DNA from 4 places in the Lysinibacillus parviboronicapiens genome. Region 2 is predicted to be linked to each of the others. Evidence: riboswitches for the same ligand, from Rfam matches in the RefSeq annotation. Region 2 holds a riboswitch; each other region holds the start of a gene.
The links. Region 2 has a riboswitch for cobalamin ahead of C9J31_RS20905 (FecCD family ABC transporter permease). Riboswitches for the same ligand answer to the same signal wherever they lie in the genome.

Region 1: another riboswitch for cobalamin. It lies ahead of C9J31_RS21665 (hypothetical protein); the one in region 2 lies ahead of C9J31_RS20905 (FecCD family ABC transporter permease).
Region 3: another riboswitch for cobalamin. It lies ahead of C9J31_RS14040 ((2Fe-2S) ferredoxin domain-containing protein); the one in region 2 lies ahead of C9J31_RS20905 (FecCD family ABC transporter permease).
Region 4: another riboswitch for cobalamin. It lies ahead of C9J31_RS02860 (ABC transporter substrate-binding protein); the one in region 2 lies ahead of C9J31_RS20905 (FecCD family ABC transporter permease).

The regions. Positions count from the first base shown of each region.
Region 1 covers NZ_CP073713.1:4,480,039-4,487,601, reverse strand. Annotated here, with positions in the region: gene C9J31_RS21690 (ABC1 kinase family protein) at 1-108, shown strand, start outside; gene C9J31_RS21685 (C40 family peptidase) at 463-1,593, shown strand; gene ytvI (sporulation integral membrane protein YtvI) at 1,833-2,891, opposite strand; gene C9J31_RS21675 (hypothetical protein) at 2,984-3,532, shown strand; partial or broken gene C9J31_RS21670 (glutathione peroxidase) at 3,643-4,146, shown strand; cobalamin riboswitch at 4,300-4,500, shown strand; gene C9J31_RS21665 (hypothetical protein) at 4,680-5,219, shown strand; gene C9J31_RS21660 (ABC transporter substrate-binding protein) at 5,225-6,175, shown strand; gene C9J31_RS21655 (tyrosine-protein phosphatase) at 6,475-7,230, shown strand; gene C9J31_RS21650 (MATE family efflux transporter) at 7,432-7,563, shown strand, end outside.
Region 2 covers NZ_CP073713.1:4,322,314-4,329,876, forward strand. Annotated here, with positions in the region: gene C9J31_RS20870 (endonuclease Q family protein) at 1-39, opposite strand, end outside; gene C9J31_RS20875 (hypothetical protein) at 114-284, opposite strand; gene C9J31_RS20880 (TetR/AcrR family transcriptional regulator) at 437-1,015, shown strand; gene C9J31_RS20885 (DMT family transporter) at 1,086-1,439, shown strand; gene C9J31_RS20890 (DMT family transporter) at 1,439-1,753, shown strand; gene C9J31_RS20895 (monooxygenase) at 1,917-2,225, shown strand; gene C9J31_RS20900 (ABC transporter ATP-binding protein) at 2,351-3,151, opposite strand; gene C9J31_RS20905 (FecCD family ABC transporter permease) at 3,157-4,224, opposite strand; cobalamin riboswitch at 4,378-4,565, opposite strand; gene C9J31_RS20910 (biotin transporter BioY) at 4,755-5,351, shown strand; gene C9J31_RS20915 (YdhK family protein) at 5,523-6,095, shown strand; gene C9J31_RS20920 (response regulator transcription factor) at 6,592-7,278, opposite strand; gene C9J31_RS20925 (HAMP domain-containing sensor histidine kinase) at 7,253-7,563, opposite strand, start outside.
Region 3 covers NZ_CP073713.1:2,906,333-2,913,895, forward strand. Annotated here, with positions in the region: gene C9J31_RS14030 (sirohydrochlorin chelatase) at 1-344, opposite strand, end outside; gene cobJ (precorrin-3B C(17)-methyltransferase) at 359-2,029, opposite strand; gene C9J31_RS14040 ((2Fe-2S) ferredoxin domain-containing protein) at 2,013-2,405, opposite strand; cobalamin riboswitch at 2,543-2,726, opposite strand; cobalamin riboswitch at 2,974-3,157, shown strand; gene C9J31_RS14045 (energy-coupling factor ABC transporter permease) at 3,299-4,045, shown strand; gene C9J31_RS14050 (energy-coupling factor ABC transporter substrate-binding protein) at 4,047-4,319, shown strand; gene cbiQ (cobalt ECF transporter T component CbiQ) at 4,323-5,096, shown strand; gene C9J31_RS14060 (energy-coupling factor ABC transporter ATP-binding protein) at 5,093-5,932, shown strand; gene C9J31_RS14065 (S8 family peptidase) at 6,318-7,563, shown strand, end outside.
Region 4 covers NZ_CP073713.1:567,364-574,926, reverse strand. Annotated here, with positions in the region: gene C9J31_RS02875 (cob(I)yrinic acid a,c-diamide adenosyltransferase) at 1-417, opposite strand, end outside; gene C9J31_RS02870 (adenosylcobinamide amidohydrolase) at 423-1,889, opposite strand; gene C9J31_RS02865 (FecCD family ABC transporter permease) at 1,886-2,887, opposite strand; gene C9J31_RS02860 (ABC transporter substrate-binding protein) at 2,884-3,846, opposite strand; cobalamin riboswitch at 4,077-4,259, opposite strand; gene C9J31_RS02855 (acyl-CoA dehydrogenase family protein) at 4,361-6,028, opposite strand; gene C9J31_RS02850 (class I adenylate-forming enzyme family protein) at 6,031-7,533, opposite strand; gene C9J31_RS02845 (MerR family transcriptional regulator) at 7,526-7,563, opposite strand, start outside.

The DNA of each region.
Region 1 (7,563 bases), 160 kb from region 2:
GATTCCTATGCCGTATACTTAAATACAGCAGCGTACTTAGGTTTATTCTTATGTGCCATCCTGTTAGTACGGTTATCGATTCAAGCTTTACGTTCAATGAAACAATAGGTAGGGGAAAAATGCCCTTACCTTTTTTAATTCCTGAGAAATATATAATTTGTATATTACAAAACCATTACAAATAATGATGAGTGGTTGGTGGAGTGAAGAGGTAAATAAGTATTAGTGTAGCGTATTATCGGTTATTGTAGAGTAATTGAGCAGTGTTGGTAATATTACAAAAATGTTTCGAGTTTTACTAAACTATTAAAACGACGATAAATAGTATAAAAGTTATGCTTTTAATGCTAAACTTTAAAAGGCTAATAAAAGTATAAAAAATTCGAATATATATAGAAATCGTTCAAGTGATTACATAGAACACCGAGAGCGAAATTGATGGATGAAGGGAAATGAAGTTTAGTGGGTAAGCGCAATAAATGGCGTAAGTCGATGGTGCTAACATTAGCACTTGCTGGCGGCTTATTATTTAATACAGTACAACCAACCGAAGTGCACGCAGAAGAAACTTCTCAACAAATGATTGAGAAAAAAGCTCAAATTGATGCAGAAGTTAAAAAATTAGAGGCAGAATTAACAAGTCTTCAAAACGATATTGATGAAAAAGTTAAAGTATTTAATCAAGTACAGGCAGATATTAAAGAAGTTGATGCTAGTATCGTGGAAACAGAAAAGCGTATCGAGCAACGTTCTGCTATTTTGAGTGAACGTATGGCTGCATACCAAGCGCAGGATAACACTGTGGGTGTTTATTTAAGCGTAGTGCTTGAAGCAAAAAGCTTTGCAGACTTAATGGATCGTGTCGTAGCGGTTAAAACATTAATGGACGCTGACCAAGAATTGGTTAACCAACAAGAGGCAGATAAAGCAAAATTAGAAGAACAAAAAGCAACTCTAGATGAAAAACAAAAAGAATTACAAAAGCAATTCCAAGCGCTTCAACAAAAAGAAAGCGAAATGGAAGTTAAAAAAGCTGAAAACGAAGCAAAATCACTTGCGTTAAAGGCTCAGATTGCCACTAAACAAGAAGAGGAACGCTTAGAGGCGGAGCGTAAAGCAGCTGAAGAAGAAGCGGCTCGTTTACGTGCACTACAATCTGCTACACCTGTAATGCAAGCAACTAGTAATGGCGGTGGGAAACCACAATCAATCGTAGTTGGTTCAGGTACAGGTACAGCTTCTTCAGGCGATGCTATTTCAACAGCTAAGCAATTTTTAGGCCGTGGTTATGTATGGGGCGGTAGCAATCCTTCAACAGGTTTTGACTGTTCTGGTCTTGTACAATGGTCATACAAGCAAGCGGGAGTTTCATTACCACGTACTGCATCTCAACAATATCTAGCAACACAACGCATTTCAGCAAGTGAAGCGCGTGTAGGTGACTTAGTATTCTTTAGTTATGGTTCAGGCGTAGCACATGTTGGTATTTACCTAGGCAACAACACGATGATTGATGCTCAAAACAAAGGTGTTGTCATTGAATCACTTGATTGGTGGAATCAATATTTAGTAGGCTTCGGTCGCATTCAATAATCCTACTATTTATATAGACGATTTAAATAGCAAAAAGGTCATCTTTGTAGAGCAAATTACAGAGATGGCCTTTTTTAAACGTTAAAGAAATATAAATTTTCTTATTCAATTTTAGGTATTCATGCAGCGATAAATTAATGACGCGGCGAAAGCCACTTTATGTGGCATGTGCGCTATACATTCTTTTTCAGCGCTTGTCGCAGCTATATGGCCGCGAGTGCGCTTTTCTTATAAGTTAGTTAAACTTTGAAATTCAACTTGATAATACCTGTTTCTTTTAAAGCAATGAATAAAATAATAAAAAATGGTCCTGTGAGTAAACCAATGATACCAAATAGCTGAAGTCCGATAAACATGGCTATTAATGTTGGCAAGGTAGATAATCCGATATGATCTCCCATCAACTTGGGCTCGACTACTCGACGAATTATGAGTAGAATAACTGCTAAGATGAATAATTGGACAGAAATGGATGTGTTTCCCATTAATAAATGATAAAGCCCCCAAGGTGCTAAAATAATAATTGATCCCAGAAATGGAACGATGTCAATTAGCCAAATGATTAAGGTCATTGTGACAGCATATTTGGGCTGAATAAGGAGAAGTCCAACAAGTGTGACACCTCCAATAATAAAGCTCACGAGTAGATGTGCCTTCATAAAACCAAAAAATGCGTCTTTTAAACGATTAGAAATTATTTTCATTTTTTTCGCAGTAGATGGCTTCAAATATTTGTAAGTAACTTGTTTTAATTTTGGTAAATCTAGCATAAATAGAAATAGAGCAATCATATATACGAGAAGACTAATAAAGAGGCTTGGAATTTCTGAAAAGAATGCAGTAACTTTGGTATAATTAAAGATGTTTAGAAAAGATTCTTCAATTTTCTTAATGAAATCCATTGTTGTACTTTGAAGTGAAGCACTCACTTCAGCGGGGAAGTCTTCCGTATATTTAGAAATGTTATCTTGCATGTTTAACCACATTTCCGATAGTTTAGAAATATAATAGGGGGCTTGCTTTGAAACTACTATAATTTGCGACATGAGCTGTGTAATAGTAAAGTAACAAATAATAGAAATAAAGATAACGCTCATTATGTAAATGAAGGCGACTGCAATTTTCCGAGACATTTTCCATTTTCGTTTAAAAAACATTACAATTGGTTCTAAGAAAAAAGCGGTAATCCCCGCCAATATAATAGGCACGGAGACTGGTATGATAAAATATGCCGCCACTATTAGACATATAATCACAAGCGTTCGTAAAATCAACTTTCGGGTAATAGATTTATTCATAAACTCTCCTTCTTTGTATAAATTAAGTTAAGTGTAACATAAAAAATTTAAAATTTTATAACGTTCTGACAGAATAAAGGTAGGGATGAATCATGGAAAAAGAGATTTTGCAACTTTTTAGTAATATAACAGAGCATGACCGTGAAATCCAATTCGAGTCTTATGAAGAATTGATAAAAATTATGCAAGAACCAGTTGACTGGACATACTCAGTCTGGGAGCATCTCGTTCAAGCCCTTACATATAAAGATGGACATGTACGTGCACGTGCAGTACAGTTTTTATGCGCATTGGCGGCTAAAAGTGATCCAGAAGAACGTGTACTAGAGGATTTTTTGAAAATTTGGGCAGTAACGTATGATGATAAAACTGTAACGGCAAGACATAGTCTACAAGCAATCTGGCAAATTGGGCTTGCTGGACAAGTGCAAAGAGATTTAATTGTTTCGTATTTAGCAAAAAGATTCCAAACGTGTATTGACGAAAAACACCCGACACTGATCCGATACGATATTATTGTATCCTTTAAAAAGTTGTTTGATGCCACGAATGACAGGAATCTATTAGAAATTGCAAAGAGATTAATTGATGAAGAACAAAACGTAAAATATAAAAAGAAATATCAGACAGCCATTCGTTAAACAAGCGTAATGGCTATTTTTTATGTTGAAACTCATTTGTTGGAGAAAATTTAGTTTATTGCTATAATCATGAAAAATATGAAAATGAGGTTTAAAAGTCAAATGGTGAAATTTTATCGATGGAAACATATCGTGGGAAGCCGATGCTTATTGTCAACACAGCAAACAAATGTCGTTTTACATATCAGTTTGAATATTTACAAAAAATGTATGAAAAATAGGGCAAGGATAATTTCCTTGTGTTAGGTTTTCTTTGTGACCAATTTGACAATCAAAATCCAGAAGATGGTGAAGAAACTACACAGCTATGTAAAGTAAATTATGGTGTGATATTTCCAATTTTTGAATTAGTGCAAGTAAATGGTGAGACTACACATCCATTATTCAATTATTTAAAGCATGAAGTGGATTTTCATGAATTTGGAAAGGCAAATATACAGGAGAAAATGTTAGCTCAAACGATAGTCCAAATAGCACCTAGCTTTTTAGATGGTCGCAATATTCGCTGGAACTTTACACAATTTTTAGTAGATGGTAATCGTAAAACAACTGCGCGCTTCGAACCAACGGATTCTCAACTTGATATTGAACAAGCTATCGAAAGAATTTTATAGTCATTATTGAATATAGAATTTTCAGGTGAGAACTACAAATAGCTAATCGTTATGTAGAAATAGTGCTAGGTTTTATATGTTTTTGACCGAGTTTTCCGCAATTTCGCAACTACTTTTTCATCACAATATATGATAAACTGCTTTACAAGTGAATAATTCTTGCAGAATAAGGGTGCTAGGCCATAGCATAATCGGGAATTCGGTGTAAAACCGAAGCTGTTTCCGCAACTGTAAGTACATAAATCATAAATTTAAGCCACTGTCTAAGATTAGATGGGAAGGTATTTATGACATCGCTACATCTAGGTAGTGAACTGTACAAGCCAGGAGACCGACCTTTATTTGAACGTATAAGTACTCTTCGGAAGTTAGGAGGATATGCGGCAAATACATAGGCAATGTCGTGTCAAAGCGACACTATTTATGCATTTTCGTCGTTACTCTATTAATCGGGAGTGGCGTTTTTTTTATGCACTTTAACCTTCATCCAGTAAGTAAGGAGAATTTCACGAAAGAAAGTGGGGGTCTTAGTTTTGAAAAAAGATGCGCGTTATTCATGTTATCCGTTTATGCGTGAAAAAGTATCAACGGTTGATTATGAAATTCGTACAGATAGTTTAACAACACATGTAGGTGTTGCCCTGGCGGCTGTAAAGAAAGAAACGGTGGAGGTTGTAGCAGGCGATTTGCTGGCAATTTTGCCGATGGCTTATCATGTCAATGGTTCAGTACGTGGCAAATTGGCAGTTACCGATGAAGATTTAGCATGGTTAAGTAATCGTTATGATTTTTACGTTGAGCATGTTAGGGAAGAGATTCAAAACTTTGTTTTACCACAAGGAACGGAGGCTGCTGTTGCCCTTCATTTATGTCGAAGTGAAGCGAAAAAATCATACCGTGTCTTGCACAAAGTGTCTGAAGAGCGAGAAGTACCAGCTATTCTCTTCGATTATTTAGGATTACTGGCGAATGTGTTTTTTGTCATGGCTGTATACATGAATCAACAAGCTGGAATTGCTGAAATTCCGTTTATAAGTAAATCATACCCAATGAAAAAGAAAAAAGGAGAATGAGATAAGTGAAGAAATTATTTAATTTCCAATGGCTATCAATTTTGATGTTAGCACTTGTCCTAGTGGGCTGCGGTACAACTGATGAAGAGAAGAATGGGGAAACATCTCAGGAACAAAAATCAACTGAAGCAACAGGCTATAAAGTGACTGATGATCGTGGTGTAGAAGTGACATTTGATGCTGTACCAAAAACTGTGGTGTCATTACAGCCAAGCAATACAGAAATTTTATTTGCATTAGGTGTTGGGGATAAAATCGTAGGCGCAACAGATTATGATACATATCCAGCAGAAGCACAAAACATTGAACGAGTATCAGATTCTATGACGTTTAATAGCGAGCGCATTTTAGCATTAAAGCCAGATGTAGTGATTGCTTATACTACTGGCCAGGATGACGCGTTAAAAGGACTTGAAGATGCAGGTGTAAAAGTATTTGTTATCCAGTCAGCAGCCTCATTTAAAGATGTTTATGGGGATATAGAACAAATTGCGACTGTCATGGGTGTTGAGGATAAAGGTGAGCAATTAAATAAAGACATTAGGGCTAAAATAGCTAATGTTCAAGCAAAAGTAAAAGATGTAGAAAAACAAAAAAATGTTTACTTGGAGATTAGTCCAAAGCCAGACATTTATACAACAGCAGCAGGTACATTCCAACAAGAAATTTTAAATGCTGCTAATGTGAGCAATGTATTTGCTGACCAAAAGGGTTGGGTAAAGGTTTCTGAGGAAGACGTCATTGCTAAAAACCCTGAAGTTATTCTAACAACTGTGAATTACGCTAAGGATCCTGCGGCAGAAATTATTGCCCGTAATGGTTGGAATACGATTACAGCGATTCAAAACAAAGCAGTATATTATGTAGATGCTGATATTTCCACTCGTCCTGGTCCACGTATTGGGGAAGCGGTTGAGTTAGTAGCCAAAGCTGTTTATCCTGAGCTGTTTCAATAATTAAAGACTTTTAAGAGCCGTTCTATTAGATTAGGACGGCTTTTTGTTAGGTATGACACCTTGCCGAAATTAGCTCGGAAAGAGGGAGAAGCGCTCAGGTGCCCTGGAAATGCGCTCTGGTAAGAAGGCAAGATTTATTTTAGATAGCGCTATACATCGCATGTCTTTTTGGTGAAAAGGCATTGCTATGTACAGAAAAGCCCTGGTGTGAAAATTGGTATTATCCTCAGTTGTTTTATAGAATAGAAAGTAAGGTGATTGCTAATATAAGGGAGGCGTTGTGGTTGACACAGTTTGACATGAAGGTTATTCCGTTTGAAGCAGTCTATAATTTCCGTGATATGGGTGGCTATCAGACGAAGGATGGACGTACTGTCAAAAAAGGCTTAATCTATCGTTCGGCAGCACTTGGAAAAATGACGATGGCGGATAAAGAACGCTTTGAGACACTAGGTGTGAAAACGATTTTTGATTATCGAGACAAACATGAAGCGCAAAATAATCCTAATCCGACATTTCTAAATGCTAGATATATACAAATCCCTGCAAAAGGGAACCATGCTTTTGAAATGCCTACGAATACTGGCGGGCAAAGTTTTTACAAAGTTGTAAGTCCAGAAATGTTCTGTGATTTTTATGCACAAATGCCCTTTAATAATGCTTCTTTTAAAGAATTAATGGCTACCATTCAAAACCCGGAAAATTTAGGGCTTGTTCATCATTGTGCAGTAGGGAAAGATCGAACAGGTATAGGTGGTGCACTGATTTTATTAGCGTTAGATGTCCCTGAGGAGATTATTATGCAAGATTATTTAGATACGAATGAACTTTTACGCCCGATGGTAGACCGAATGGCGCAGGCGATTCAAAAGGATTTTAATGATCGAGAATTACAGCAGTTCTATGCATTAATGTCTGCCAGAGAAGACTATTTACAAGCAGCGTTCGATGCAATGGAAGTTCGTTATGGCTCAAAAACCGCATTTTTAGAGCAAGAGTTTGGTCTAACTCAAGCCAAACGTGAACAATTACAGGCTAATTGTTTAAATGAATAAGAACCCTTTCACATGAGCCCTGTGAGAGGGTTTTTTTATGTTCTGCTTTTGTGAGATGCCGGGTTTTTTAGTGAGTTAGGCCACTGACGAACAGGACGACAGATTTTGTCACCCTTCTCACCGAATAAGTCTTTACAGCAGACAAATCTATGATAAGATACAATAGATTTTTATGTAATGTAGAGAGAGAAGTGGAAGTAATTGGCACATACGATTAGAGTGAAAAAAGCGGCCGAACATTTAAGTTTATTTCATTTAACGTGGCCGATTTTTTTAGAAGTTTTTTTATTTATGTTAATGGGGCTAGCTGATACATTTATGCTTAGTGCTTTA
Region 2 (7,563 bases):
AATATGAATATGTAAATCTGCATAATACTCTTTAAACACTGCAAACCTCTCCTTTAGTAATACTTTTTAATAAAATGAAAAAACCTTACATAGCTGCAAGGCATTTTTCATAATTATGATGGATGATTATTATCAGTGCTATTAGAAGCCTGATAAGCACCCGAACCCTGTGGTGGCATTGTTGCAGAATCATACGCAACTAAAGTTACACCTATCTTCTTCTCTAGCTCATTTATTTTATCGAGCTGCTGTTGATCTAATTGAGCAAACTTAACCTCTTCCATATTTCATCACTTATCCTTTCAAAAGTAAAGTTCCCGGAAAAGTTTTGATCTATACTAAAAAACAAATGACTGATTATCAGTCATTTCCTTTGACTTCATAGCCTCTATTCCGTAACATATTAAATAAGCATTGCAAAAGCGAGGGGTTTCATATGTCAAAAGAAGAAAAAATTATTCAAGCCGCTATTGAAGTATTTCGTGAAAAAGGGATTGAAAAAGCGAAAGTATCCGATATCGTAAAAGCTGCTGGGATTGCACAAGGTACATTCTATCTTTACTTTCCATCACGTCTATCCGTAATGCCAGCTATTGCAAAAGTCATGGTCGAAAAAATTATTGCTGCAATTGAACAAGGTGTTCATGGGCAAGAATCATTTGAACAACAACTTGAAAAGGTAATAAATATTGTCTTTTCGTTAACGGAAGAATATCGAGATGTCTTTGCTCTAATTTATGCGGGTATTACGCAGACCGAGCATATGAAAGAATGGGAAAATATCTATGCACCGTATTATGCATGGATGAACAATTTCTTATCATCGGCACAAAAACAGGGTATTATACGTGATTCTTTAAATACAACACGCTCCACGAAGCTTATTATTGGTTTAGTAGAATCGGCAGCTGAACAGATATACTTGTATGATGACAGTGAGGATGCAACCATTAGACTCCAAAAGCTTGAACTTCTTGATTTTTTACACCATGCTCTCGGCTTACGTCACAAATAGTGACGTTCTCTTTTACAATATAATTGACTGATTGTCAGTCATGGAATTCACATAAGAAAGGAATTTAATTATGCAAAAAGATTGGGTTTATGTTGGGTTAACGAGTTTATTTGAATTATTTTGGATATTTGGCTTTAATATAGCAAGTTCTTGGTGGCATTGGATTATTATTGTATCCCTGATTGCTCTTGATTTTCATTTTCTCTCCAAGGCTTGTGAAAACCTCCCTACCGGCACTGTCTATGCAATTTTTGCTGGAGCAGGGACAATCGGTACGACTCTTATGGACGTTTTTATTTTTGATGGTGAATTTAATTCTATAAAGGCAATCTTTATGTTTATTTTAGTTCTTGGTGTTATTGGGCTTAAGTTGGCCGATAATTCACCAACAGATAAGGATACAAAGAAAGGGGCAAAAGCATAATGGGTTGGTTACTAGTTTTATTAGCATCTATTGCAGAAATTGTTGGTGTCATAGGTTTACGTTTCTATAGTCAGAAAAAAACTGTACGTGATTTCTTATTATATATTGGCGGTTTTGGTCTGTCATTCGCTCTTTTATATGCCTCCTTTAACTATTTACAGTTAAGTATTGCCTATGTTGTCTGGATTGGCATTGGTACGGTTGGTGCAGTAGTTGTTAATATTATTTTTTTCGGGGAATCTAAAAACTTTACCCGAATCATTAGCATTATTGCCATTATCATTGGTGTAGCTGGTTTAAAAGCAGTAGCATAAAGCTATAATAGACATTATTACTTTTTCATATTTCAATGGCATCAGCTTCAGTCCATTATGTTGTTAACTATGGGGGAAAAATAAACACATTACACATTGAGGATGTCAGTTACCCACTAGTTTTGTATGTGATAGAAGGTAGCATTATAAAAGGACTGAAGGTATGGCTTATTTATTACAGGTTGACTTTACAATGGACGGACCTTTTGGCGTAGAGATGGCTGAGGGTTTGCAAAATTTAGCAAGAAGTATTAATGATGAAGAAGGTTTCATCTGGAAAATATGGACCGAGGATGCAACGACCAAACAAGCTGGTGGCGTCTACTTATTCGATTCGAAGGAAAGTGCTGAAAAATATTTAACTATGCATTCTGCTCGTTTAACTAGCTTCGGCATTACTAATATTCGTGGCAAAATTTTTGAAGTTAATGAAACATTATCTACAATTAACCACGGTCCAATTCAAAAATAAAAAGTAAAAATGGACGTTTCTCAAATAAATTGGGAAATGTCCATTTTTCATTTTTTTGACGTCATGCATCTTGCTTTTATAACATGTTCCTATGTACATGCTAACATAATTTCGCTTCAAGTATTTTAAATAGAAGGTTCTTTCAAAGTTTTTTTTGTGAATTGTTCAGACACATATGTTAAATAAGGTTTGCCCGTCAAATGGTGGATTTGAATATCTGCATATACACCAAATACTTCCCGTAGTAAAGCTGGTGTGAGCACTTCTTCTGGAGTTCCGTGACAAACAATTCTACCCTGCTGTAAAACATAAATATAATCACAATACATTGCGGCGATGTTTAAATCGTGTAGCGCAGCCACTACAGTCAAATGTAAAGTTTGAATTAAATCCATTAGTTGTAATTGATGCTGAATGTCTAAATGATTCGTTGGTTCATCTAGGATAATCACTTGTGCTTGCTGAGCAAGAGCACGTGCAACCATCACTCGTTTTTTTTCACCTCCTGAAAGAGAGCTAAAGCTACGCGTTTCTAAATGGTCAATGCCCGTTTGGAATAAGGCTTCTCTAACAATTTTAAAGTCATCTTCATGGTCAAGTTCAAATAATTTTTTGTGTGGAGTTCTTCCCATACTAACCAAATCTCGTACTTGAAAATCGAATAATACTGGTGTTTCCTGACTAACTACAGCTAAATTTTTAGCAATGGATTTACTCGACTGCTTTAAAATATCTTTCTCGTTCAGTAAAACCGTCCCGCTTTCTGGCTTTAATAGACGATACATATTTTTTAAGAGTGTGGATTTCCCACTTCCATTCGGACCAATTAAGCCGACAAACTGCTTCTCCTTTATTCGGATACTCACTTCATGTAAAATTCGCTGATCATGCATGGAGAACGATACTTGTTTTGCTTCTAATGTCATATTTTCTAATCTCCTTCACCGAAAGAATAATTGTTACGACGCAGTAACCAAATGAAAAAAGGTCCTCCACAAAATGCAGTAATAATACCAATTGGCATTTCCTCTGGTGCAATTAGTATTCGAGCAAGTGCATCTGCCCAAACCAAGAAAATTGCTCCCAATAAAGCACTAATCGGGATAACGTATTTATAATTTGAGCCTACGATTAACCGTACGATATGCGGAATAATCAAACCAACAAAGCCAATTGCGCCGCTTACTGCAACTAGTACGCCGGTAAGTAAAGAAACTAGAAGAACAAGTTGTATTCGGAATTGTTGTAAATTAACCCCTAAGGTTACTGCTGCTTCTTCTCCAAGTAGTAACAAATTTAAATTTCGATAATGGAGCCAAAGCAAGACAAATACAATGACAAAAATAACCATCGGGATGAGAAGGTTACTCCATTTCGCTCCTGCAAGGCTGCCTAGCATCCAATACATGACTGCCTTCATGCCCCCCTCTTGCTTCGACATCATTAATATAAAGTTCGAAGTGGCAGATAAAATAAAGGATACCGCCATTCCTGCCAGTAATAAACGAAAAATAGAAATACGCCCGCCAACACGCGACAAGAAAAACACTAATACAATCGCGATTAATGAGCCTAAAAAAGCTGAGATAGATAGAGCGTATATGCCAAAAAATGAAAAAGCGCCTAAAATTATAACGGCTGTCGCACCAACAGTTGCACCTGATGAAACTCCTAAAATATACGGATCTGCAATAGAATTACGAACAAGTGCCTGAATGGCAGCACCTGCTATGGCTAATCCTCCGCCAACGATTGCGGCGAGTAAAACACGTGGCACACGAATTTGCCAAATGATAATTTCTTGAGAGCGACTCCAATCTTGCTCTATCCAATTTTGGACGAATGGTATTTTTGAAAAGATAACTTTCCATACGTACAACGGTGTAATAGAAACAGAACCTATCATGATGGCGAATGTAATGGAGATGATGAGCAATAGAAGGAGCAGCATAGAAAGCAAGATAAATTTTTTATTTGGGCGTACTGTCTGTTTATTCATCTGTTTATTAACTCCTAGTCAAAAAATGATAGATGGGAAGCAATAAAAAAGGGTATTCTACGCAAAAAATTTGCATAGAAATACCCTGGAATAAACAAAAGTAAGAAATGTATCCTTCAATTGTCCGTAATTGCTTGCATCCTCGTGGGCATTACAGGTAAAAACTAATTGGCAGGTCTCCTGGCTTCGATTCATCGTTGCTATGATAGCCTTCCCATGTTGAACAGTGGCTTATATATCATAGAACTCCTCGTTACAGTTGCGGGACAGCGTCGGATTTCCACCGACTTCCCTTTTAAGTGATGCTTTAGGGGCATCACACCAATAGTATCTGAAATATTAAAATTATGACGATTCTAACATACATAATTATTGTAGTCTATACATATTTTTTCTTTTTGACATATTTAGGCTATGAATTTTCTAACTTATTAACAGCAGTTGTGTTAACTTAATAAAATATAAAGTTGACACAAAGTTTTTATTTTCTTAAAATATCACTATCAACTTTACTAAATTGGGGTGAAATTATGACAACAGTAGCACAACATTCACAACACAAATTAACAACATTCGATCTTGCGTACATCGGCTTATTTTCCACATTAATGATGGTTGGTGCCAATATTACTTCCTTTGCACCTTTCATGGTAGTTGGTAGCTTACCTATCACTTTACAAACGTTTTTTGCTATTTTAGCAGGACTTATTCTCGGTAGTAGAAAAGGGGCACTTGCCTGTACCGTCTATATGTTGATTGGTTTAGCCGGGGCACCTGTATTTGCCCGTTTCGGTGGAGGCTTTGGACAAATCTTAAGCCCTACATTTGGCTTTATCCTAACCTTTATTTTAGTAGCCTTTATAGCAGGGCTTATAATTGAAAAAAGCGCTACGAAGAAGAGCTATGTCATAGCTGCTCTAATTGCTACATGTATTAATTATTTTCTGGGTACAAATTGGATGTATTTTGCTTACAAGCTATGGGCTAGTGCACCTGAAGGTTTCACTTACAAAATAGCCTGGCTTTGGATGATGCCTCCGTTACCAAAGGATATGATCTTAGCAGTATTCGCTGGTATTTTCGCATATCGTGTACAAAAAGTGCTTCGGATTTTTCCTGTAAAATAATCCGAAGCCTATATCGATAAAAACGCCGCTTCTTTAGCTTATGAGCGGAGTTTTTTTTTAGTATAGATATGACCATGGGTATCTTATGTCTGTAAAGGCAACTGCCTTCATCCATAGTTTCTGCACATTTATTTGCTACATTTATAGCAAATGAAGAAGGAGGAATTGGATATGAAAAGACCAAGAATTTGGCATGGAGGCTTACTAACGGTAGTTGCTGTTTTGGCATTATCCGCATGCTCTAAAGAAGTAGCAGATACAGAAAAAGACGCCCCTGCTGAACAGCATACTGAAATGGATCATTCTTCGATGAATCATTCCAGTTCTGGTGAAGTACCAGCAACTTTGAAAAATGCAGAAAACCCAATGTATCCGGTTGGTAGCACGGCTATTATTAAGGATGGACATATGGAAGGTATGAAAGGAGCAGAAGCAACGATTGTTGGTGCTTATGATACAACTGCTTACATTATTTCGTATGAACCTACTACAGGCGGCCAACGCGTGGAGAATCACAAATGGGTCATTCATGAGGAATTATTCAATCCCGGGAGCGCACCATTAGCACCTGGAACAGAAGTAAAAACGGATGCATCCCATATGGAGGGCATGGAAAATGCAACAGTACGTATCGATGAGGCACAGCAAACAACGGTTTATATGATTGATTATGTTTCAACAACCAATAATGATGTAGTAAAAAATCACAAATGGGTTACTGAAGAGGAACTCACAAAAAAATAAAAAGATGTAGGGGCTGTCTAAAAAGTCCTTCAAACAATAAAATCCCCTTTTCTATATGGTAAAAATTCGCTTCGCTTTCCGTGGGCAAGGCATGAGCTGCACCGGGGCAACAAATGTGTTTTATGTGCGAAAGTGAAACGTCAGCCACAAATGTGTTTTATGTGCGAAAGTGGAACGTCAACAATAGGATGTTGGTCACGAAGGCGTTGTCATAGAACGTGACGACTTTAGTCTTCGTGCCACTTGTCGCTCCCTGCACTTGTCTCATGCTCTTGCTTTTCTTACTCCTGTCGCTACGTTCACTCATGCTATCGTCGCAAATGACTGCTCCTGTTGCAAATACGATTCGTTAGGAGTCTACGCGTTTTTTAGCTTTCATCAAAAAATGGATACTTTAAACATATTATTTTTACTTTTAGCTATGATTCTAAGATTTTCTGTAGTCATGAAAGCAAACATACTTTTATTTAGTGGTTTCAGTCTGCCTTATTTGTCCTCAACCGTCTGAATCAATGGATTTTTGCCATTTGTAGCCGATTCCCCACACGGTTTGCAAGTAATTATCGGCTGGAAAACCGTTTTTTCTTAATTTCTCACGCAAATTACGCACATGCGAATCAATTGTTCGATCTTCAATCGAGACATTAAATCCCCACACGGTATTTATTAGATGCTCTCTAGAAAATACCTTATTTTGGTATTCAAGAAATAATGCTATCATAGAAAACTCTTTTGGTGTTAAAGAAATTTCTTCCTGTTGAAAATGCACTTCAAAGGACTCTTTATTTAACCGTAATCCCTCAAATATTATTTCATGACCCACAGGTTTAGTTCTTCTTAATACTGCATGTATACGTGCAAGTAATTCTTCCTCGTCGAAAGGTTTTAGAATGTAGTCATCTGCCCCAAGATTTAAACCTTTTACAACATCAGCCTGTTCCCCTTTTGCTGTTAGCATAATAATCGGTACATCCCAATACTTCCTAATTTCCTGACATACTTGCCAGCCGTCCATTTCTGGCATCATGATATCCAGCAATACTAAATCCACATGTTGTTCTTCTAAATAGCATAACGCCTGGTGGACAGCAGACATTGTAATACAATGAAAGCTAGGCTCTAGATAGAGTGCTAATAAGTCCAGCATTCTCGGTTCATCATCGATTAATAAGATTGTTGTCATTCGTTCCTACTCCCTTAAACAATAATTCAAAAGTAGTTCCCTTGGTTTCTACACTATGAACTGTGACTTCTCCACCGTGTGCATGTACGAGCTCTTTAACAATAGCAAGGCCGATACCTGAACCTCCTAACGCACGGGTACGTGATTTTTCTACCCTATAAAAACGATCAAAAATAAATGGAAGGTCTATCTTAGGAATGCCTCTTCCCGTATCTTCAATTTGTATTCGTAATGTTTGGTTGAGTCGTTTAACAGTTACGGTTGTTGTATCACCAGCAGCACAAT
Region 3 (7,563 bases), 1.4 Mb from region 2:
TCTTCTAGAATGGCAAAAATTTCATCGTGAATGCCAATCGTTTGCGCATATGTGAAAGTGATGTTTGGGTAATGCTCGCGTGCATGCTCAATTTCTGCTGGAATATGCATCTTTGAATGTCCAGCATGCAGTAAAATAATTGGTATAACATGCACTTCCGTTGCACCTTTTTGTATGCAATTCGTAATGCCCTCTTCAATGTTTGGCGAAGCAAATTCCAGAAAACAAGTTTCAACTAAAAAGCTGTCATCAATCCGAGGAGTCATTTGCTCAATAAATGTGCGTACCTCATCATTTCCTGCTGCTAAACGGCTACCATGGCCGACAAATAAAATAGCTTTCATCTCTTTTCTCCTCACTAGTCGCCGCACGGAGCTGGCTCTACTTTTATTTTTGAAGACATATCTTGATACGTAAAATGCAATATTTTTTTCACACGTTTGAAGTATTTAAACAAGCGTTCATTTGGATGCGCATTGGCTTTGTACTCTTCAAGAATGTCTGTTATAAGTGGAACAAGTTGTTCTGGCTCTAACCCTTCTACCACAGGCTGTGCCGCATGCGCTGTACGCCCAACTGGTTTAGCACCGATAAAGACATCAAATTTACTTTTACGATAGACAATACCAATATCATCAAACACTGCACGGTAGCATGCCATACCACAGCCGTTAAAGCCGATATTTAGCGTTTTCGGTAATGCTAAGCCACCTAGTTTTGCTTGAATTTCCTCGGCATATGGAATAGAGTCTGCTTTCTCTCCATAACAGAAATCACATGCTTTTAATGACAGTACATCGCCGATTGGAGCTAACAAAAAGCCCACTTCACGTAGTTTTGCTGTAATTTTACCGGGTTCAGATGTTGGAATTTTCAAATGAATTTGATGGTCCGGTGTATACTCCATCGTTCCTTCTTCCCCAACAACTTCAGCTAAAGCCGTCATTTGTTGCGGCGTGAAAAACTTATTAGCCACCCCAGGACTAACGGCAAGTTCAAAAATGGATTCAATCTTTTGTTGGACAAGTTTAGATGTGACATGCCCAGCACTTGTCCCTTTCACCATTGCAAGTGCAGTTGCAGCCATTTCAAGAGATGATTTATTTAGCGTTGACACAGGTGTAATCGCTAAACTGGGCTTGCTACGTCCTGCATTCGGGTCTGCCGCAAAATCAGCACGCGCTGTTCCCGTTTGTTGATTCATCGCCCACGGTTCATTTTCTTCTTTCAGACGTTGATGTGGACGTAGTGGCTGTTTTTCATCTCCAAGCGTATATTTTCGTTGATAGCCACGCGGTGTAATCATTTTATTGTCATAGAAAAATGTAGATGAATTTCCGATAATAACAGTTGTGAGCATCCCGATATCATGCTCAAGCATCTCCGCTAGTGTGGTCATCGTAATTTCCTGGCGATCACGATAGGCGCTTTTTACGAGCCCCACCGGTGTATCGGGAGATCGATATTCTAGTAAAATACGTTGTGCTTCGACGATTTGGCGTGTACGACGACCACTTTTCGGGTTGTAAAGTGCAATCACAAAATCCGCCATTGCTGCTGCTTCCACCCGTTTAGCGATTAAATTCCATGGTGTTAAATGGTCACTTAAACTAATTGTGCAAGAATCATGCATAATCGGCGCACCTAGTAAACTGGCACACGAATTAATCGCAGAAATACCAGGCACAATCTCCACTTCAACACCAGTTGCTTCGGTCCAGCCAAGCTCTATCAATACCTCATAGACGAGCCCCGCCATCCCGTACACGCCTGAGTCACCACTGGAAATGACAGACACGATATTACCTGCCTCTGCCTGACGCACAGCTTCCTGCGCCCTCGAAACTTCTTCGGTCATTCCTGTACTAACAATCGACTTGGCAGTCACTAAATCTTGTATGAGCTCCACATACGTTTTATAGCCGATGATAAAGTCACTCTGTTGCAGTGCTTCTACAGCTCTTGTTGTTATATGTTTAAAATCCCCGGGGCCAAAGCCCACAACAAAAATCTTACCTTTTTGCGCCATTTTGTTCCCCCTCTTTCACCTTTTCAATGCCTTTAATAGCTGTTGTTTGTGGTGTACGCTGTAACGTACCTTCACGCAGTGTGAACACATGTTCACTATGTAAAGACTCATGATGTAAGTCTTGCACGAGCGCCTTTGCATGCTCTGTCGTTGGCACACGATACCAGTTTCCTTGTGGATAGGCGATGACAACACAAGCATCCTTACACCTGCCGTTGCAGCGTGTTCTTGTCGTATGTATTTCCTTATCAAGTGCTTGTACCTGTATTTCATTACGTATTGCTTGGGTAATTTCTTCGCCATCTTTATGCATACAGCTACTGCCATTGCAAATAAAAAGATGCGTTTTCATTCCGTCTAAGTTCCAAGTTGTCATTGTCTTGCTCCCCTCATTTGCGACTAGGAAAAAGAAAAGACCTTCACTCTAAACGAAGAGTAAAGGTCTTGTAGAAGCCAAATAAAAACGAATAAATATAAGTACTCGTTCTCGCTTCAACTTCTCCCTCCGAAAAGTTTGCATGCCATCAACTAAGCAGGTTTCCTGACTTAAGCTTCTTTTTACTTTCGCGCCTTCCCAAGTGATACTAGTGGCATTTGCGATTTCATCAGCTATTACAGTAGCGGGGGCTGTATCGGATTCACACCGATTTCCCTATTATCTCGAATTATCTCGAGCACTTATAGATGTATCTATATGAAATTTTAATTGTCTAAAAACGTAATAGAAAACTGTTTCTATCATAGCTTATTATTTATAAATTTCAACAATTCTTTTTTAATTTGTGAAATTTTTAGTAAAATTTCAACAAATATTTCATGCAAAAATGTGGTGTTACTCTATGATTTATCAGAATTTTCTAGAATGAAGCTCAATTAAAAATATTTTTTATAAAAAGAGATAGCATATTTATGGAAAATCATGTTACACTTTGTCGTGAAATCTCACAACTTCATCTTTTTTCGGTGCGAAGTGTAGTCATTTTGCTTAAAAGGGAAGCCGGTTCAAGTCCGGCGCGGTCCCGCCACTGTACTAGGGAGTTTTATAGATTATGTCACTGTCCAAAGGATGGGAAGGCCTATAAAATGTTGAACTAAAGCCAGGAGACCTGCCGAAAAATACGTGATCGTTTCAACCTACGAGGATAGGTGTGCGGCTTGGCAGATGATAATTTCTATTTGCTTTTTCAGCTATGCACTTTTCCTACATCGGAAAAGTGCTTTTTTATTGCGCACGCTACATTCTAAATTTTATTTTAAGGAGGAGCTATTTTGAAATTTTCTTGTTGGAAGCTTAGTTATTTCTTACTAGCATTTTTACTCGTGCCAAATCGAGCATTTGCCATGCACATCATGGAAGGATTTCTGCCGATTGAATGGGCGATTTTCTGGTGGATCGTAGCCATGCCATTTATTATTTTAGGATTACGTTCAATTCGTAAAACAATCGATGAAAATCCCGAAACAAAAATGATACTCGGTCTTTCAGGTGCTTTTGCATTCGTCTTATCTGCACTTAAAATCCCCTCTGTAACAGGAAGTTGTTCACATCCAACTGGAGTTGGCTTAGGAACTGTATTATTCGGTCCATTGGCAATGAGCGTAATTGGAACAATCGTCTTATTATTCCAATCTTTACTGTTAGCGCATGGCGGCATTACGACATTGGGTGCAAATGCCTTTTCGATGGCTATAGTAGGACCTTTTATCGCGTACTTTGTTTTTAAAGGTTCTCAAAAGATTGGCCTATCGTTCTCACTTGCCGTATTTTTTGCAGCAATGCTTGGTGATTTAGGTACATATGTTGTGACTTCTGTCCAACTTGCACTGGCCTTCCCTTCAGAAGTTGGAGGCTTTATGGCTTCATTCACAAAATTTTCTGGTATTTTTGCGTTGACACAAATTCCACTTGCCATTAGCGAAGGGATTTTAACAGTCATCGTCATGAATTTCTTAAAAAAATATAATGTCAGTGAATTAAAAGCTTTACGTGTTTTCTCAGCAAAGGAGGCACATTGACATGAAAAAAAATTTACTACTCTTAGCTATTGTTGTGCTATTGGCAATCATTCCGCTGTTCGTACAAAAAGGAGCAGAGTTCGGTGGAGCTGACGGTGAGGCTGAAGTCGCAATTGGTGAAATTAACGCTCAGTACGAGCCATGGTTTGAAAGTTTTTGGGAGCCACCAAGTGGTGAAATTGAGAGCCTATTATTCGTGCTTCAAGCCGCAATTGGTGCTGGTTTTATCGGCTATTTTATCGGCTATATGCGTGGCAAACACAAAGAAGGTTAAGCGATGTTACTCATTGATAAGTATGCTTACATGAACAAACTAGCGTCTGTTCATCCGCTAGAAAAAATGACGTTTTCTCTTGGTCTTCTACTGCTGTCGCTTATCATGAGGGATGAACTTATTTCACTCATTACATTTATTGTGATGAGTGCTTTTATCATTTTAGGTGCAAGAATTCCCTTTACGTATTATGCAAAGTTATTACTGTTACCAGGTTTTTTTCTGTTGACTAGCTTAGTGTCGATAATATTGTCTATTGCGCCATCAGCAAGTGTTATACCTTCACATATCTGGGCACTACAGCTGAAAACATGGACTATTTTTATAGGTACTGCAAGTTTGATGACAGCACAAGAACTTTTTTTCATCGTACTTGGCAGTATTAGCTGTTTGTATTTTTTAATTCTTACGACATCGGTACAATCTATTTGCCATATTCTACGACAATGGCGGCTTCCCGTTCTATTTGTCGAGCTAGTAGAATTAACGTATCGTTTTATTTTTATTTTTTTAGACAGTATGCAAAAAATTCATCTTGCCCAGCAGGCTCGATTAGGTTTCCGCTCCCCTTTGCAATGGTTACGTTCAATTTCAATGCTGGTTGCAGCGTTATTTGCAGAGATGTTTCAACGAAGTCGTGAGCTTAACAATGCCATGCAAGCACGCGGTGGTGAAACCGTCTATTGGCAAGAGAATTTTATCTCTAGCAGGAAAAACTGGCTAGGTATTGCTGTTATTATTATATTCCTCATCATTTATGGAGGGCTTTGCAGATGACAACAGGCTTATATTTTGAATTAAAACAATTATCCTACGCCTACGCAGATGGAACCTATGCTTTAACAGATATTACACTCCAAATTCCAAAAGGCAAAAAAATCGCTTTACTTGGTCATAATGGTGCAGGAAAATCAACATTATTTCAGCATCTAAATGGCATTTTAAAACCAACCACCGGTAGTATAGCATTTTGTGGCAAAGAACTTTATTATGGCAGGAAAGCTTTAAAGGCATTACGGCAACAGGTTGGGATTGTATTTCAAGATGCAGATAATCAGCTTTTTTCTGGAACAGTGATGCAGGATATTGCATTTGGGCCGCTTAATCTTGGTTGGTCTGCAGAAAAAGTTGAAGAAAAAATAGCATGGGCCGTAGCGCAAACTGAAATTGCAACACTACTTGATAAGCCCATTCACTTTTTGAGTGTAGGGCAGAAAAAACGTGTGGCGATGGCAGGTGTTTTAGCAATGGAACCATCCGTATTATTATTAGATGAGCCAACGGCAGGACTTGATAATTATTATGCTGCACAAGTTTTACAATACTTAGCCAAATTAGAAGATGGTGAAAGAACCATTTTACTAGCAACCCATGACCTTTCACTCGCTTATGAATGGGCAGAACAAATAATCGTAATGGAAGCTGGGAAAATTATTTATAATGGCGATCCAGTAGCCTTGTTTTATCAGGAGGATTTACTTAATCGAGCTCATCTTGGGCGGCCATGGGTTTTTGAAATGGCGTTAGCCTTACAACATAAAAAATTATTTGACAAAAACATATCAATACCTCGCTCGAAGGAAGATTTACAAAGACTTATTGAACAGCTTTAAGATAATATTTTAGAAAAATAGCTTTTCTTGCTCTATTGTTGTGTACTTTTCACTTGTGGTCGAATCGATTGCACAAATCTTGTAGAAGGTTAATCTCTTACTGTACGTTTTTGTAACTAGCAGTTCCATGAAGTCTGAGGGACAGTGATTCAGTATCTCGCTGTAGATAGAGACTCTTTTTTTGGTTGCAGGAGGTGTTCGACCTTCCTCCCTTTCTACTATTATTCATATGCTGATGCATTTTTTATCATAGTTGAAAAAACAAACAATAGAAATCGAAAATCTTGGAAAAATATTTACTTATATCCTTATATTATGAAACTTTTCTATCTTCCAATCGTAATATAGTTGTGACTTACATTAAAACACTTAAAGGAGAAAACAATTGAAAAACTGGATTAAAAAATCAATGGCTGTAGTATCGTCTGCAGCACTAATGGTTCCCGCTGCCTCTGCCTTTGCAGAAGCGCCACAAAACACAGCGAAGGTCGCTAGCAATCAGGAACAAGCGTTAAAGCAATTCAACAATCAAAAGGAATGGATCAGTCAGGATACAATTATTATCAAGCATTCAGGTCTTGCTAAGAATGTTCATAAAAAAATTGGCTCAAAAGTGATTCGCTCTATCCCTTCATTAGGCTACGATGTTATCCAACTTAGCAAGGGAGTAACATTAGAAAAAGCAGTTTCGTATTATGCAAAGCAACAAGGGGTTAAAAATGTATCTCCTAGCTACGTCTATCATGCCTTTGGTACAGGAGAAGATCCAAAGAAAAAGGATATGTATCATTTAAATCTGCTTCAAATTGATAAGGCGCTAGAATTAGCAGGCGATCATGAGGTGAAGGTAGCAGTTATCGATTCTGGTGTGGATTTTAAACATCCAGATTTAAAATCTCAAGTGCTTCCACCCTATAATGCAGCAGCACCTGCCAATACTACTTATGCTGGTGACCATGGTACACATGTAGCTGGAATTATTGGCGCAGCAAAAGATAATGCGATCGGTGGACATGGGGTTAATCCAAAAGCCAAGCTTCTTCCAATTGATGTATTCAACGGAAAAGACGGTGCCAATGATTTCGTCATTGCACAAGGAATCCTTTACGCCATTGAGCAAGGCGCTGATGTTATTAATATGAGCCTTGGCGGCTACGGAGAATCTCCATTAATGAAGGAAGCTATTCAGCAAGCGAATGAAAAGGGAATTACCGTTGTAGCTGCGGCTGGCAATGAATCGACAGATAATTACTCCTTCCCTGCTTCTTTCGAAGGCGTTATTAGTGTAGGTTCTACGAATGATAGAAATAAACTATCAAGCTATTCAAATTACGGTCCATCTGTTGATGTGGTAGCTCCAGGTGAAGAAGTATACAGTACTGTTCATGATGAGAAAAAAGGATCATCCTTTGTAAAATTTAGCGGGACATCAATGGCCTCTCCCGTTGTTGCAGGTGTGGCGTCCCTACTAAAATCAAAATACCCAAATTTAAAGCCCCATGAAATTGAAGCTATTCTGGAAATGACCGCAAAGGATTTAGGCGAGAAAGGCTATGATCTTACATATGGCCATGGTCTTGTCGATCCTGTAAAAGCATTACAGTTTGATTTAAAAAATCTACCTAAACAGT
Region 4 (7,563 bases), 1.1 Mb from region 2:
CATCAGCGTTACCATTTGACGCTCTGCTCGACGGGCAACGGTACGTGCAATGTGTAATGTGGCAGCTGCTGGTGCACCCCCTGGTAAAATAAAGCGTTCTAATGGCGGCGCTTCATCCGACAATGCATCAATACGTGTTTCCAACACCTCAATCGGTTGTTCTGCAAGTTTATAATGACGCTCCTTCATGACATTTGCTAGATCACCGCCTGCATCAAAAAGTTCATGCTGAATCGTTTCTAAATCACCTAAAATATCTTTGAATAATTCACGATCAAGTTCACTTACAGCTTTACCGATAAATGAATTTAATTCATCAATTGCACCGTATGTTTCCACACGTAAGCTATCTTTGTCAACACGTCCACCTATAAGGCTCGTTTTACCTGTATCGCCCGTTTTTGTGTAAAGTTTCATTCAACTCAGCTCCTATGCTTCATTTTATAATTTCGAATTGCCTGCACTGTCGTTTCAAAAACACCTTTACCAATAATCTTTCCTACATCTGTAATCGGACCACCATATAACATTTCCTCACCCTTTTGAGTTGCGGCAATTAACAGACTATCTGTGGCAGTACCAGTGGCAATGGTATTGGTGCGCTCATCCCGAATATTTTCTGACTGTAAGGCCTTTGTTTTCGCCTCATTTGCAGTCATCATGGCTTGGAAAAACGCCTCTTCCGATAAGCACCCATTAATCACAACCCACGTGTTAATAGTACCAATATATGGTTCATCTTGTCTTTCATGCGTACGTGACACATCCACAGCCTTTCCAACACCTGCCGTTACGACGACAAATATGCCACCAAAGGGTGCTTTATATTTATTAAGTGCAGCGAGCTCTGTTGAAACGGCTGTTAACATTACTACTGTACTTGTCAATGAAAAGTGTTCCCTTTGTAAAAACTCCGCGACCTCGCACTTCACATCTTTAATGATATAATCACCAGCAACAGACCGATTTACTAGGCAGTCATACCATCCAATACCTGGATTATGTACAGCAGAGGAGACTGTTTTTAAAGGAATATTCGATTTCAATTGAATATAATCTGTTGTTATCTTAAAATCCTCTTTTACGATAACAGCTCGTTGCTGATGCTTACTTGCAGCTGGCATCATCGTAATTTGAGGTTTCGGAATTTCAGGATGCGCGTAAGTTGCAACTCTCGCTTGATACACTTCCTCAATTTGCGAAGCAATCAATACTTCATGCGGCGCACCAATTGCACGCATACAACCATTTTCCATTAACAATAATTCATCACAATAGAGTGATGCTAAATTCATGTCATGTAATACCATAATAACCGTTAAGCCACATTCTAGTGCTTCTTTTCGTACCATATCTAGAATTTGGCGTTGATGGGCAATATCTAAGTGATTGGTCGGCTCATCTAGCAGTAAAATTTCAGCTGTTTGTGCTAAAGCCTGTGCTACAAATACACGCTGTTGCTCACCACCCGATAAAATCTCCATCGGTGTATGCTCATAACGTGTGACACCTGTTTGCGCCATCGCATATTGGACAGCTCGCTCATCTAGCTCTGACCAACTCGAAAAGAATCCTGTTTGATGAGGATAACGTCCAAGCGATACTGCTTCACGCACTGTATTCGAAAATGCATTGGCATGCAGCTGTGGCAGTACCGCCATTTTCTTCGCCAATGTACGGGCATTATATGCTTTCATATCTTTCCCGTCTATTAAAATAGTACCTGTAGTTGCTGGGAGTATCCCACTGATTACCTTCAGCAATGTCGACTTGCCACTACCATTGGGTCCTAAAATTCCGAGTATTTTGCCCTTTTCAACTGTAAAGCTCACATCTTTGACAATCGGTACGCCTTCATAACCACCCGATAAACGTTCAACGACAATCATACGCGTACCCCCTTGCTTCTTCGTTGCTTATAGAATATATACGAAAAAACAGGTGCGCCTATAAACGCCGTGATGACACCAATTGGCAATTCACGCGGCATGATAATCGTCCGTGCCACCAAATCACATATAATCAGCAAAGTTGCTCCATTAAAAAAAGATAACGGCAGTAGATGACGGTGGTCTGAACCCCAAATCATACGGGTCATATGCGGAACAACTAGTCCAACAAATCCTATCGTTCCAGAAACTGCAACCGCTGCGCCTGTTAACATTGAGCCACCTGCTAAAATTAAATATTTACTTCGTTTGACATTGACGCCTAAATGCTTCGCACGCTCTTCTCCATATAAAAGAACATTTAACTCTCTTCTTTGCGTCCATAGCATCAACGAGCCAATCACAACAAACGGTGCAATCATTTGTACGTATGGCCACCCGCGCATTGATACCGAACCAAGCAGCCAACCGATAATTTGTCGTAATTCCTCACCGGTTAAAGCTATCATTAACGAAATAAGAGAACCTAAAAATGAACTAAAAATAACGCCTGTTAAAATAAGTGTTTCCATTTTCAGTGAACGGTCAACTAACCTAGCAAAGGTCATAACAGCTACCATTGTTAACACCGCACCAATCATACTAAATATCGGTAATGCGTACAGACCTACAACCGGAATGGAAATCCCAAAAAACAGTGTCATTACTGCTCCTACAGAGGCGCCAGAAGAAACACCTAATGTATAGGGATCTGCTAAAGGATTTTTTAATAAGCCTTGGAATGCCGCACCTGCAATCGCAAGCGATGCTCCTACAAGTCCTGCTAACATGACACGTGGCATTCGAATTTTCCACAAAATATTGGCAGCCGTTTCATCTGCTGCCTTATTCCACAATACTTCTAGTGGAATATGAACTGAGCCTATCGATACGCCACACCAGATGCTAATGATTAGAAGCGTTATCGCTGTTACATAGGCAAATACTATTCTACTCACTCGAATGCCTCTGGATAGATGGCTTTAGCTAATTCTTCAAGACCATCTGCTAAACGTGGACCTTGACGACTTATCATATTTTCATCTACTTGTACAATCGCTTTATTTTTCACTGCATTAATTGTGTCAAAGCCTGCACGTTGGGGAATTTTCGTTAAAATATCAGGTACATAATTATATGTCACAACAATAACATCTGGATTTTTTGCTATGATTTGTTCAGCATCGATCTTATACCAGCCGTTCGTATCTGCCGCGATGTTGTCTGCGTGTATCATTTCCAACATTTCCTGCATAAAAGTATCCTTACCTGGTGTATAAATTTCTGGTTCATCCGATGTTTCTACAAAAACCTTTTTCGGTTCCACGCCTGCAAGCTTTGACTCAACCTCTTCTACTTTTGCTTTCATGTTAGCAATCATTTTTCTTGCTTCTGGTAACTTCCCCGTTGCACGCCCTAGCTGTTCAATTGTTGTATATGTTTCATTAAAGTTATCTGCATTTGCTACAACATATACCTTCACACCGGCTGCTTCTAATTGAGCTAACGCTCCGTCCAGAGAAGCAATACTAGACTCATGTGCAAACACGATATCTGGTGTAAGCGCAATAATTTGCTCAATATTAAATTCCATACTGCCTACTTTTTCTTTGTCCGCCGTCTCTGCTGGATAATCATCATAATCATTGACTCCAACGATTTCATTATTTAAACCAAGTCCAAATAAAATTTCCGTATTACTCGGTATGAGGGAAATAATTCTTTCCGGTGGTGCTTCTAGTGTAATATCCTTGCCAGTAACGTCTGTCATTGTAAGCGGGAATGTAGCTTCCTCTCCTTGCGAAGTTGCCTGTTGCTCTGTTGCAGGATTGTCGTTTTTCGTTTCCTTGCTATTACATGCCGCAAGTAGGCCAATTGCGAGCAATGCTGACAATCCTATTTTCAAATACTTTTTCACTGTGAACCCTCCCTAATGAACCTGCTTGTGCGCATTTAATCGCTCTGTTTTCTTGATTTATCGATACTTTTTCGTATCTTATCGCCCAACTTTGAGAATTTGTCGCCCACAATCTTGTATTTTATCGAGAAACTTTGTAAAACTGAAAACACCCCTCATCACAAAAGATGAGGGGCTGTTTGCACATAAATACATACGCAAAATCCACCACCCTATCCTCGTAGGCTGTAACGTGTTGCACTATAAAGGCAGGTCTCCTGGCTCGTGCGCTAGTTGTTTTTCATGCCTTCCCGAAAAGTTTTCAGTGGCATAAATTGAAAAAACTCGCACTTACAGTGGCGGGACCGCATCGGAATTACACCGATTTCCCTTTTCACTTTACTTAGTAAAGAACCTTTATAATATTTTAGTTGATTTCATTATACATGAAATTAGAAAGATATAACGATAAAAAAGGTGGACTCGTCTTGCATGGAGAAAGCCGCCTCAAGGACTTTGAGACGGCTCGCGATAGCTATATGATTTCCGCAAAATATTGCACAGTTTTCATTGGCGCACCGATTTTACGCAGTGCCCATGTATCCTCTAAATAGATATCTGCTAGCTTTTCATATTTACCACCAAATCTATCTGCCCATTCTACGGCTACGACACTTTCATAGACATGTGCCATGTTCTCTGCAATCCTTTTAGCGTCAAATGTTTTAGTTGCCTCATCTAGATGACTGAAGATTTGCAAGTTCTCTTCTAATTTTTCTAATTGCTCACTTACGATTTGCAGCAATGGACTAGCAGATAACGAAGCTAATCTCTCTTGCATAACTTGAACAAACAATTCATGTGCCTGAAACTTTTCCACTAAACGAATAAGCTCTAATGCTAAAATATTGGCTGTACCTTCCCAAACTGTGAGTACCTGCGCATCTCTCAAAAGGCGGGGTGTGACAAAATCTTCAATATAGCCATTACCACCATGCAGTTCAATTGCTTCACTTGCATAATGCAGCGCTTGCTCGGCTGCTTCTTTTTTCATAATGGCAATATTTAAACGATTCATAATGATGTCTTGTTTATTGCCCTGGCCGCTTGTTACCTTATCGTACAGTTGAATGACATCAAAGACAGTTGCCACCTCTACATGTAGCTTCGCTGCAAATTTTCCTAACGTATCCTGAATCATTGGATATTGTGTTAAAGGCAGTCCAAACGCATATCGATTTGTCACATAGTGCTTAGCTTCTAAATAACCGCGACGCATAATGCCAATTGAGGCAACAGCATTGCATATTCTGGACAAATTAAGTGCCTCCAACATATAATAAATCCCTTTATTTGGATCACCTACAACATATGCAAACGCCCCATCAAACTCGACTTCACCAGATGGTACTGCCTTGACACCTAGCTTATCCTTTAAACGCCGAATACGTAGATGATTAATCGTACCATCCTCTTGATGCCATGGTACGGCGAATAGCGTTAAACCTTTCGATCCTTTGGGTGCGTCCTCCATTCGTGCCAATACCATCGCTACGCCGCACATCCCTGCATTCGATGCAAAATATTTCTCACCATATAGTCGAAACTGTTTGCCATCATGTACAGCTTTCACAACATTTGCCCCAACATCAGAGCCCCCTTGTCGCTCTGTTAAAAATGTCGCACCCTCATAAAGCTTCGTGTCACCCGTTGCACAAACATGTAGTAGAAAGCGCTCCCTTACTTCATCACTCGCATAATGGTCGAGTAAATATGCTGTTGCCATCGATAAAGTTACAGGGCAATAGAAACCTGGCTCCGCATGAGACAGCAAATACCCTTGTGCAAAGCTATATACATAATTGCCCTTCCTGCCTAGCTGTGGAATCTCCTTATGCACATAGCCCACTATCCCTGTGTTATATGTTTCTTCAATCGTTCTTTTATAACCGTCATTAACCCATATTTCCGATACTTCTTCACCATAAGCATTATATCTTTGTAGTCTAGGTTCGCCTGTTTTGTCGGTATGCTTTGCTCTTTCATCAATCTCACCTGCACAAAGCTCACCGAAATCAGTTAGTTCGCGCATTGCATAGTCGTGGAACTCTTCATCTAGCATCAACTCTAATACTTTTTGCAAAGTATCATTTTCTGTAAAAAAATTGGACGTCCGAGTCTCCTCTTGTTGTAAAACCTTCATCATTATCTCACCTCTTGTCCCTTCAGAGATTGCTTCAATATTTTTCCTGATGCATTTCGCGGGAGTGCTTCCACACGTTCAAAAATACGTGGAATTTTATATTTTGCTAGATGTTCTTCCAGATAAGCAATGAGTATTTCTTCATTAATTTCTACCTTCGAGGCATAAACCGCTTTCACCGTTTCGCCCCACTGAGGATGTGGAGCACCGATAACAGCAACCTCAAAGATACCTTCGTAACCTACTAAACAATCCTCAATTTCTTTCGGGTAGATATTGACACCGCCTGATATGATAACGTCCTTCTTCCGATCAACTATCCATATATAGCCGTCCTCGTCGAAGCGAGCTAAATCTCCTGTTTTCAACCAGCCATCTATGAATGCAGCCTGTGTAGCCACCTCGTCCTTGTAATAGCCCATCATATTCCCTTCACCAAATAAAACAATTTCGCCTACTTCCCCATGCGCTACGTCTTCGCCGTTGTCGTTGATAATGCGCAACTCTGTACCTAATGGCGCTCGCTGACCGATACTTCCAGCCTTCAACACATGTTCCTTTCCGAACATTAATGAGCCACTTGGCCCAGCCTCTGTTAAGCCGTAAACACAGGTCAAGTTAGCCGTTTGGAATGCTTTTTCTATGAAACTAACTTCATGTTTTGATAACGGGGCGCCCCCATAAACCCACCATTTCATTGAAGATAAATCGGCTGTTTTCAATCTTGAAGATTGTGCAGTTAATAAATAGGCCACCGGTGCTCCAAAAAAGTGTGTTATTTTTTCCTGCTCAATGGTATCGATAAATAAATCTGGTGTAAATATTGGTGTCAGAACATTGGTTGCTCCTACAAGCACACCAGCCATTAAAAATAAATGTAGTGGGGCTGAATGTGTTAATGGCATCATCAGTAGTATGCGGCTTTCCGGCTTTACTTCCATTTCTACAGCAATCATTTGCGCCACTGTTAAAATATTGCGGTAGCTAAAGAGCACGCCTTTAGGCTTACCTGTTGTACCGGAAGTATATAAAATCGTAGATGCATCATCTTCGTTGAGCTGGCAATCAATTGTATGGGTACTTGCATTTTGGATAAGCATTTCATAGTTCAACCAACCATCCATTACTTGACCTGTTTTAATTTTGATGGATACCAAGGTAATGTTTTCAACGGATGTGAATATTGTTTCATGAGCAATTATCGCTATAGCCTCGGCATGTTGTGCGACATATTCGACCTCTGGTAAAGTCAATTTTGCATTAACCGGTACTACAATTGCTCCAATTCGTTGAATGGCGAAATAACTGACAACAAACTCTACTACATTTGGCATGAAAATTAATACTTTATCACCTTGTCTTACGCCTTGTTCTAATAATGCATGACTGAGTCGTGTCACTTGCTCGTCTAAATCACGATATGTCACTCTGCGTCCATGACAAATAATCGCTTCATTTTTTGCATACTTTCGGGCATTCCGTGCTAACAAATTCGAACTATTCATCGTGCATCTCTCCCTTTAAAGTAGTTAATT